DNA from 3 places in the Verminephrobacter eiseniae EF01-2 genome. Region 1 is predicted to be linked to each of the others. Evidence: predicted binding sites of a transcription regulator. Region 1 holds the regulator's gene; each other region holds the start of a gene.
The links. Region 1 encodes sigma-54, which starts transcription at its own class of promoters, with help from an activator protein. Its sites were predicted from a motif close to TGGCANGNAANCTGCTTT; they were not measured.

Region 1 (3,247 bases):
ACGGCCAGTCCGTGGCCCGCATGCCCATTCACCGGCGCTCGCGCCTGGGCCTGTCCTACCTGCCGCAGGAGGCATCGATCTTTCGCAAACTCTCGGTCGAAGAAAACGTGCGCGCGGTGCTGGAACTGCAACGCGCAGCCGATGGCCAACCGCTCGCCCGCGAGACCATCGAAGAGCGGCTGACCGAACTGCTGCAAGAACTGCGCGTGGCCCCGCTGCGCGCCTCTGCGGCGCTGGCCTTGTCCGGCGGCGAGCGCCGGCGTGTCGAGATCGCCCGGGCGCTGGCCACGCAGCCGCGCTTCATCCTGCTCGACGAGCCTTTTGCCGGCATCGATCCCATCGCCGTGATCGAGATCCAGCGTATCATCGGTTTCCTCAAGGCACGCGGCATCGGTGTCTTGATCACTGACCACAACGTGCGTGAGACACTGGGCATTTGCGATCACGCTTTCATCATCAGCGATGGCCGCGTGCTCGCGCAAGGCACACCGTCACAGATCGTTGACAACGCCGAGGTGCGCCGCGTCTACCTCGGCGAGCATTTCAGGATGTGATGAAGCCCGGTCTGTCACTGCGCGTCTCGCAGCACCTCACACTGACCCCTCAGTTGCAGCAGTCGATCCGGCTGCTGCAACTGTCCACGCTCGAACTGACGCAGGAAATCGAGCAGATGCTCGATGAAAACCCGTTTCTCGAACGCATGTCCGACGAGGCCCCGCGCGAGGAGTTCGGCCTGGACAGCGCCGACACGCCAGCGCAAGCCGATGACTACAGCGCCGACGAAGTGCTCTTTTCCGCCGCAACCGGCAGCAGCGCCGAAGCGCTCCCTGACGCCGACACCCCGGGCAGCGCTGCGGACGAGCCCGACTGGGGCGGCGACGGCAGCGTGGAGATGGCGCCCAGCGATGCCGAATGGGGCGGCGACGCGCCGGCGAGCCAGCACAACGACGCCGAAGGCGACGGGATCGAAGCCACCGAACTGGCCCAGAGCGAAGAATCGCTGGCCGCTTTCTTGCACCGCCAGGCGCTGGCGCTGCGCCTGTCCGAAATCGACCGCGCCGCGCTGTACTTCCTGATCGAATCGCTCAACGACGACGGCTACCTGGAAGACTCGCTCGAAGAACTGGCCAGCGCCCTGGCCGGCCCGCAGAACCCGGAGCAAATCGAAGAACTGGTGCACCGCTTCACCGTCGCCCAACGCCTGCTGCAAAGCCTGGAACCGGTGGGCGTGGGCGCGCGCAATCTGGCCGAATGCCTGACGCTACAGCTCAACGCCCTGGCACGGGAGCGGGCGCCAGCCGCCGACCCGCAGACCGTGCAAACCGCCCTGCGCATCTGCCAGCAGCCGCTCCAAATGCTCGCCCGGCGCGACCTGCGCCGCCTGACCCAGGTCTGCGGCGACAGCCAGGAGGGCACCCGCGCCGCGATGGCCCTGATCGCCCGCCTGGAGCCGCACCCGGGGCGCCGCTTTGCCAATGTGCAGCGCAACGTCATCGTGCCCGACGTGATCGTGCGCAAAACCGGGCGCGCCAATGGGCGCGACGGCCGACAGCATTTCATCGTGCAGATCAACCCCGACGTGCTGCCCCGCCTGCGCGTGCACGATATCTACGCCGGCGCGCTGCGCGGCCACAGGGGCGGCGCAGGCCACCAGGGCATGCAGCAACGCCTGCAGGAAGCGCGCTGGTTCATCAAGAACATACAGCAGCGCTTCGACACCATCTTGCGCGTCTCGCGCGCCATCGTCGAGCGGCAGAAAAACTTCTTCACCCACGGCGAACTGGCCATGCGGCCGCTGGTGCTGCGCGACATCGCCGACGAACTGGGCCTGCACGAATCGACCATCAGCCGCGTGACCACCGCCAAATACATGGCCACCCCGATAGGCACCTACGAACTGAAATACTTTTTCGGCTCGGGCCTGGGCACCGAAACCGGCGGCAACGCATCGAGCACCGCCGTGCGCGCGCTGATCCGGCAATTCGTCGCTGCGGAAAGCCAGGCCAAGCCCTTGTCCGACAGCCAACTCGCCGACCTGCTCAAAGAGCAGGGCATAGAGTGCGCGCGCCGCACCGTGGCCAAGTACCGCGAGGCGCTCAAGATCGCGCCGGCCAATCTGCGCCGGACGCTTTGATGAACCCACTGCCGCTTTTCCTGCCCTGCGCCGCAGGCGTCGAGAACTACCTGGCCGATGAGGTGCACCGCATCACCGGCCTGACCGGGCAAGACCTGCTCATCGGCCGTGGCGGCGTGCTGCTGCAAGCCTCCTGGCGCGACGCGCTGCGGCTGAACCTGCACAGCCGCATGGCCCAGCGCGTGCTGGTGCAACTGGCCCAGCGCCCGTGCCGCTCGGAAAACGACCTGTACGCCGCCGCCAGCGACGTGGCCTGGGAACAGTGGTTCACCGCGCGCCAGAGCTTCAAGGTCGAAGTGACGGCCCAGCACAGCCCGCTGCCCAGCCTGAACTACGCCGGCCTGAAGATCAAGGACGCCGTGGCCGACCGCTTTCGCGCCAAAAGCGGAATGCGGCCCGACGTGGACACCCGGCGGCCCGATGTGCGCATCCACCTGCACCTGGCCGCCGACCAGGCCACGCTCTACATCGACACCTCGGGCGAGCCACTGTTCAAGCGCGGCTGGCGCGCGGACACGGGCGACGCGCCGCTCAAGGAAACCCTGGCCGCAGCCATGCTGGCCGCCAGCGGCTGGGACCCGCTGGGCCAGCAACCGACGCCGCTGTACGACCCCTGCTGCGGCAGCGGCACCATCGCCATCGAGGCCGCGCAAATCGCCTGCCGCATCCCGGCCGGCCTGCTGCGGCGCTTTGCTTTCGAGCAATTGCTGCCCTTTCAGGCCCCTGTCTGGACAGCGCTCAAAGACCAAGCCCACAGCGCGATACAGCCCGGCAGCGTGCCCATTTTCGGCAGCGATGTGGCCTTTCGCATGATCGACTTTGCGCTGCACAACGCCGAGCGCGCAGGCGTCGCCGCCGCCCTGCGCCTGCGCGGTGGCGATGCGCTCCAGCGCCAGCCCCCCTGCGCAGCGCCCGGCCTGATGCTGCTGAACCCGCCCTACGGCGAACGCATGGCCGCCGCCGGCAGCGCCGGGCGCAACGCCCACGAACGCGCCGCCGAGCGCGCCCGGGGCGCCAGCGTGGGCCGGCAAGCCGCCCATACCGACACCGAAGGCAACTTCTTTGGCCAACTCGCCGCGCACTGGAAGCAGAACTACGCCGGCTGGACCGCCT
Region 2 (3,247 bases), 2.3 Mb from region 1:
GCTGTCGGTGGCGGCGCTGCCTGTGGCGTCAGTGATGCCATCGAGGTTGATGCGGATGGTGTTGCTGCTGTCATCGGTGTTGGCCGTGGGGCTGAAAGTGAAGATCCAGGTGCGGCCGTCTATGCTGGCCGGGCCGCTGACCAGCGTGCCGCTGGCGTTGGTCAGATCGATGTTGGCGCTGGTCAGGCCGGTGACAGGTTTGTTGAAATGGATGGTGATGGTGGTGGGGTCTTGGCCCGCATGGATGGTGGCGCTGGGCACATCGATGGCGGTGACGGTGGGCGCGATGTCGATGCGGTAGCTGGCGGTGTCGGCGGTGCCCAGGTCCGTCCACCCGCCCGCGCCCGTGTTGCCCGGGACATCGGCGATGCCGGCCATGTTGATCTGGATCCGGTTGCCCGTCGATACGCCGTTATCTGCGTCCGGCAAGGCGGCCGGTGCCCTGAGCTTGACCGTCCAGGTGATGCCGTCGGTGGTGCGCAGGTCGGACAACTGGCCCTTGAAGGGGGCCACCCGCAGGTCATCGGTGGTAAAGCTGGTCCGATTGAGCGCCTCGGAGAAGACGATGGTGATGGTGGTTTCTTCGCCGGCGCTCAGGTTCCTGTCAGCCATCGAGACGGTGCTGACGGTGGGTCTCTGAGAGTCGAATCTGATGAATTCGTGGTAGCTGTCGGCTCCTTTGTTGGTTGCTTCGTTGCCTGCCAGGTCCTTGACAGATTGGAGACGTATGCCTATGGGATGCCTGCCCTCGGTAACCCTGGGCCACCATTGGTAGGTCCATGTGCGACCACCGTTGCTGGAGGTACCAAAGGAATGTCTACCTCCGGTGGAGGAAAAGATCCTGGGGTTGGCGGCGTCGACAGGCTCGTCGAAGGTGATAGAGAAGGACACATCAACGTTTCCACTGCTCGCGATGACGGGGGGTATATCGAAATCGATGATGTCGGGCCGCACGTTGTCAACGGTGAAGGAATTGCTCTGTGCGAGCACGCCTCCGGCATCGTTGTTCACGGTGATCGTGCAGTCGGCGCGCTGTGTGGCCGCTGTGGCGGGTGTGAATGTGGCTTGCCAAACGCGGGACTGTCCGGGGGGGAAGGCGACGGGGGTGGACAGCGTGCCGCCAATGGCGGTGATGTTCGCTGGCGCCAGGGCATAGTCGGCATCGAAGGTGAAGGTGACGGTGGCCGTCTCTGTGGCGTTGAGAACGTTGTCGCTGAGTGTGATGCTGGCCATGGTGGATACCTGGAATGGGAAGTGGGTTGCTTGATCGGGCCTTTGGTCATCCATCGTGGCCGGGGCCATGGCGAGGCCCCTTGTTCAGCCGGGGACGAGAAACATATGGATGCTCGTGTCACTGTTACATGCCTAAATATAGCATTTTGGACATCTATTGTTCAGTGTCCAGTGTGTCCATATGACTATAGAATGGCTGCGTTGCCGCAGGCACATGGCATGGCCTCGCACCCCATCTTTGGCTGCGTATTCCCACTGCGCGATGCCCGTCGGTTCGAGCGCTGCTTCATGCGTGGCAAGCCAAGGGCGCAGGTCTGGCCCCGTTGCTGCACTACGCCCGCCTGCGCCCGCCTGCCCCCGCCTGCGTCCGCTGGCGCATGTGTCGCTGCAAGCGGGTTTGTTGTGAGGCTTGGGCGGCGGTCTTTTGAAAACAAAACCGGCGCTTCGCCGGCAGTGGCCTCCACCCTCCGGGTGGGCCACGGCGCTCCGGGCGGGCCATGGCCCTGAGCGCAAGCGCCATCGGGCGCTTGCGCCCGAACGCTGCCGCTGCGCGGCGCGCAAATCCGTGGCGTAAAAATTGCACACGCCATCGGCATGAATCAGGCTTTGCGCATCGTGGTGGTGGCCCCGGATCTGGCCGTTGCCGACCCTGAGGACGAACATGCCCTGCAGCAGGCCGAGCGCGCGCGGGCGCTGCACATCGGGCTGCTGGAAAACAACTTCAACCTGGTGGCCACGCTGCCCGCCGATGTCTTTCTGAGCGAGCGGATCGCCCAGTTGCAGCCCGACCTGATCATCGTCGACGCCGAGAGCGATGCGCGCGATGCGCTCGAGCATGTGGTGCTGGCCACTCGCGATGCCCGCCGGCCCATCGTGCTGTTCACCAACGACGAGGACCGCGCGCTGGTCAAGGACGCGGTGGCCGCCGGCGTCTCGGCCTACATCGTGGCCGGCCTGTCCACGCAACGCATCCGCCCGATTCTGGATGTGGCGCTGGCGCGCTTTCAGCACGAACAGGCGCTGCGCGCCGAACTGGCCGATGCCCGCACGGCCTTGCGTGAGCGCAAGACCATAGACCGCGCCAAGGGTCTGCTGATGCAGCGCCAGGGCCTGAGCGAACAGGCGGCCTACGAAAAGCTGCGCAAATCGGCGATGGACAAGGGCCTCAAGCTCGGCGATGTGGCCCAGCGCATGCTCGACGCGATGGAATTGCTGGGCTGACAGTGCCGGTCTGCACTGGCAGCCGGCACCCTTGATGGTGCGCTGCACAAATACGGTGCAGCCCGGCGTTTCCCGGGCATCCATTCCCCCGCTGGCCACGGGCGCATGATCCGCATGTGTTCGTTGCTATGAAGAGCAGAGCAAGTCGGGCGCCAAGCCGGGTGCCAAACCGGGTGAGATAGTGGCCTTTGGCCTTCGATCAATGCTGGCACGCGGTTTGCTAATCACCCTGCGAGACCAACGCATGGTCGCGACACGAACAGCATATGGACGGCATGGACCCAACGGCGGGTCGGTGCCGTCCAGGAGCCGGAAGGCTCCGCACCCGGACAAAGGCGTCCCCACCCGCATCTGGCTTTGCCATGGCCAGTGCGGTGTGTGGACGCCTTTTCGTTTTTCACGCCACCAGCGATGAAGGGATGAGCAATGACCGACCCGATGCCAACCAGCCTCCAGCGCCGCACCGTGCTGCAAGCCGCCAGCGTGGGCGCCGTGGGGGTCAGCCCCGCGCTGCGCGCGCTGGTGCATGCGCAGGGTTCGGACGCGCCCGAGAAGAAGGAAATCAGGATTGGCATCATTGCGCTGACCGACTGCGCCAGCGTGGTCATGGCCTCGGTGCTGGGCCTGGACAAGAAGCACGGTGTCAGCATCATGGTCTCCAAAGAGGCGTCGTGGGCCGGGGTGCGCGACAAGCTGGTCAATGGTGAACTCGACTTTGCCCATGTGCTGTACGGCCTGGTCTACGGGGTGCACCTGGGCACTGCCGGCCCGAAGAAGGACATGGCGGTGCTGA
Region 3 (3,247 bases), 1.4 Mb from region 1:
ATGCAGCATCCGACCCTCTTTTGCATCCGGCATGCCGGCCTTCCTTTCTTGCAAGTCACTCACACCCATACCCATACCCATGTCGCCTGCCGCGCGCTCCCCGGACGACATCGCCGCGTCAGTTCACCGGATTGATTTTGAAACCGGCGCGGTACTCGGCGATATGCTTCTCACGCTGTTGCGGCGTCATGTTGCGCAGCAAAACGATGGGACTCTGGATCATGTGCCCGCGAACATGATCAAGCGTCCACATGTTCCTGTCGTCGAACCGCAAATGTGGCTGCGGCACCAGCGTCTTGCCATCGCTGCGCACGAAGCCGAGGTCCTTGATGCAATCGGCCAAATCCCAGCCGTGGTAGCACTCTTCCCATTCGCGGCGTCCGCTGAAGCGCCCCATGGCCGGCGTCGGCCGCCCTTCATATTCCGAGGCGAACGCCACCTTGTGGGTCCAGTGGCACATCTCCGAGCAGTAGGTGTAAATCTGGCCGTCGACCTCGTCGACCACGAAATCTTCACGGATCAGGCATGGCACCAGACAGCTCCAGCAGCGATGCGGGTACACGTAACCGCATTCCTGGTCGAACAGCATGTTCGTCTGGCCCGGAACGCTCTTTTTCGCATACCACTTCCAGAAGTCGCCGAATTCGGCGTACCAGCCCGGATATTTGTGCTCGAACCATTCGAAGTCTTTTTCGGTCTGCGCCTCGATGCGCCAGAAGTTGACCGGCCAGCCCACGGCAAAGAACTGCGCGACCTTGTGGACATAGTTCTGTTTGACGATGCGATCCCACGCGGCGACGATATCGTCATGGTGAATCTTGATGCCGTACTTTTCCAGCGGCAGCATGTAAGTGCGGTAGTAATCCTCATAAATCCACCGGTGCCACAGTTCGGCATACGATTCCTTGTTCTTGTCACGATCCACGGTGCCGTATTCGATGAAGGTGCCGATGGCCGCATCGACGATCGCGTGGTTTTGCCAGAAGGCGTAGCGCAGGTCGCGCTCGAGCAGCAGGTGATTGTCCGGGTCGTTGATGATCGACATCACGAGCGAATGGCCATTGCCGATGTGCCGGCTTTCGTCGGACTGCACCGATAAAAATACCGTCGGCAACGCATAGTCGCCATTGCGTGCCGCTTCCGACGGCATCGCGACAAACAGCGTATTGGTGAATGCCGTTTCGGCGACCACCTGCAGAAACACGTTGGCTGCGGTCACCGCATCGCCGGTGAGAAACCCTTCGGCGAACTGGCGCCCAATGGTGGTGGCGTAGCATTTGCCAAATGCCGCCTCGGTAATATCGAACCCGGCCGGGTCGATATAGTTTTCCATGTACCACTTCTTCAGATTCATCTGAATCGTCGAGTGCCGGAACTCATCGACCATCTGCATCGTGAAGCCGGTCCGCAGTTCTTCGCCGGGCGCGAGCCGTCCGAGCATCGCCATCGAACGTGCTGCCGAGATTTCGGGGAACGGGATGATCGCGAGAAACAGCTTCATCCACTCGATCCAGCGCGGCTCGACATTGCGGAACATATCGCCGCGCAGCGCCGCATCCAGCGCGCCATAGACGCGGTTGTCCTTTTCCTCCTGCATCGGAAAATACGAGCGCAGCACCTGCTTCATCGGATCGCGCGGCGCCTTGCTGATTTTGTAGTCGGTCGGGAAGGTCATGGCCTCCTGAACGTAACTGGGTGTCCAGCCGAGGTCGGCGATGCGGCGGGCCGCTTCGCCAATACTGATCCCTCGCTGGGAGGTGATCTTGTTGAGTGTCAATCCATCAGACATTGGTCTCTCCTTGTTCCATTTTCCATTTCACGACATCTGTCTTGCAGCGACCGATGGGTCTGCGACGCAACGGCGCGGAACGACGCGGATATGGCCGCGCCACGCCAACCTGAAAGTGGCGGGAGCAATTCAGAGGGCCTGTGTCCAGACCGGCTGCCCATGGGTGTGTCTCCTGCCATTTTCGTTTTGCGTTTCGGGACTGCAACGCTTTGTGATAGAGCGATAAACGTGCCAGGCAACTGCTGATTCAGGATGGATGAGGCCGGGCTGTGCAAACCGTCTTTTTCGCAACCATCGCTGTGCGTATTCTGTTGTGTTATGCGACATGCCTGCCCTATGGAACTGTCCGATATTGGGACGCATCCGCTGCCGAATACGCTGACCGCGCTCATGGGTTCGTGGATGACGGCAGCGGCGAGAACCTCAGGCGCCGACCTTTTCAGGGATCACACCGGGAAAGTGATCGCCCAACGGCTTGCCCTCGGCGACAAAGCGCACGGCGAGAATCATCGCACCCATGGCGAAGTCCTTGCCATAGGCCGCGATCATCGCATCTGTCAGCGCGCCCAAGCGCTCGAAGAACTGCTCTTTGGACGGGTATTGCTGGTTCATCATCGTCTCCTTCCGCGCGCATGATGGCTCGTTGCGCACTCATTCCGAACTTTCCGAATTTCTGAAACGAAACAACGGATCCAGCCAATGCAAAAAGAGATGGCGCCCGGGGTGCGCCGTCCCCCATTGGGGCAGCGGCACCACGCAAATCGACTCTCTGCGCACCTGGCAGCAGAGGCAACCGTCAAGCAGCCATTGATTCCCAGCCGATCGGCTACGGAATCAGCACTGCGCGGCCCTTGATCTTGCCGTGGTGCAGGTCCTTGAGCGCCTGGTTCGCCTCACTCAAGCGATATTCCCGGGTTGCCAGATGAACCAGTCCGCGATCGGCCAGTGCCATCAATTCGACCAGTTCGGGATAGGTGCCCACCAGATTGCCGACGATCGTCTTTTCGCTGGTAATCATGTCCATGGTCGGCAATTCGATCTTCCCGCCATAACCGACGATGTAATAAAACCCGCCATTGCGCGTCATGGCCAGGCCCTTGGCGACTGCATCGCCTTCGCCGACGAAATCGATGACCGCCTCCGCGCCGCTGCCTCCAGTCAACCCAAGCACGCTCTCGACTTCATTTCCATCGCCCTCGACGGTGTGGTGCGCGCCGCATTCCTTTGCAAGCTGCAGCGCGGTCTCGGAGCGATCGACGACGATGATTTCCGCCGCGCACAATGCGTTCAAGACCTGGATGCCGATGTGACCCAAGCCGCCGGCACCGATCACGACCGCAAACTGGCCGGGAAGCAGATGGCGCGACGCTTTTTTTGCAGCGCGATAGGCTGTGAGTCCGGCATCGGTATAAGGCGCGACATCCTTGGGCGCGAGCGACTTCGGCAGTCGAATCAGCG

Region 2: VEIS_RS12615 (ANTAR domain-containing response regulator) is a predicted target of sigma-54. The motif match lies at 1,800-1,817, and genes of this name have one in related genera.
Region 3: VEIS_RS21340 (aromatic/alkene/methane monooxygenase hydroxylase/oxygenase subunit alpha) is a predicted target of sigma-54. The motif match lies at 2,006-2,023, and genes of this name have one in related genera.

Annotation. Positions count from the first base shown of each region.
Region 1 is NC_008786.1:646,532-649,778, forward strand. Features, by position in the region: gene lptB (LPS export ABC transporter ATP-binding protein) at 1-554, shown strand, start outside; gene VEIS_RS02830 (RNA polymerase factor sigma-54) at 554-2,134, shown strand; gene VEIS_RS02835 (THUMP domain-containing class I SAM-dependent RNA methyltransferase) at 2,134-3,247, shown strand, end outside.
Region 2 is NC_008786.1:2,927,716-2,930,962, forward strand. Features, by position in the region: gene VEIS_RS12610 (Ig-like domain-containing protein) at 1-1,233, opposite strand, end outside; gene VEIS_RS12615 (ANTAR domain-containing response regulator) at 1,828-2,454, shown strand; gene VEIS_RS12620 (CmpA/NrtA family ABC transporter substrate-binding protein) at 2,881-3,247, shown strand, end outside.
Region 3 is NC_008786.1:4,861,068-4,864,314, forward strand. Features, by position in the region: gene VEIS_RS21335 (NADH:ubiquinone reductase (Na(+)-transporting) subunit F) at 1-33, opposite strand, end outside; gene VEIS_RS21340 (aromatic/alkene/methane monooxygenase hydroxylase/oxygenase subunit alpha) at 119-1,789, opposite strand; gene VEIS_RS21345 (hypothetical protein) at 2,213-2,401, opposite strand; gene VEIS_RS21350 (NAD(P)-dependent alcohol dehydrogenase) at 2,616-3,247, opposite strand, start outside.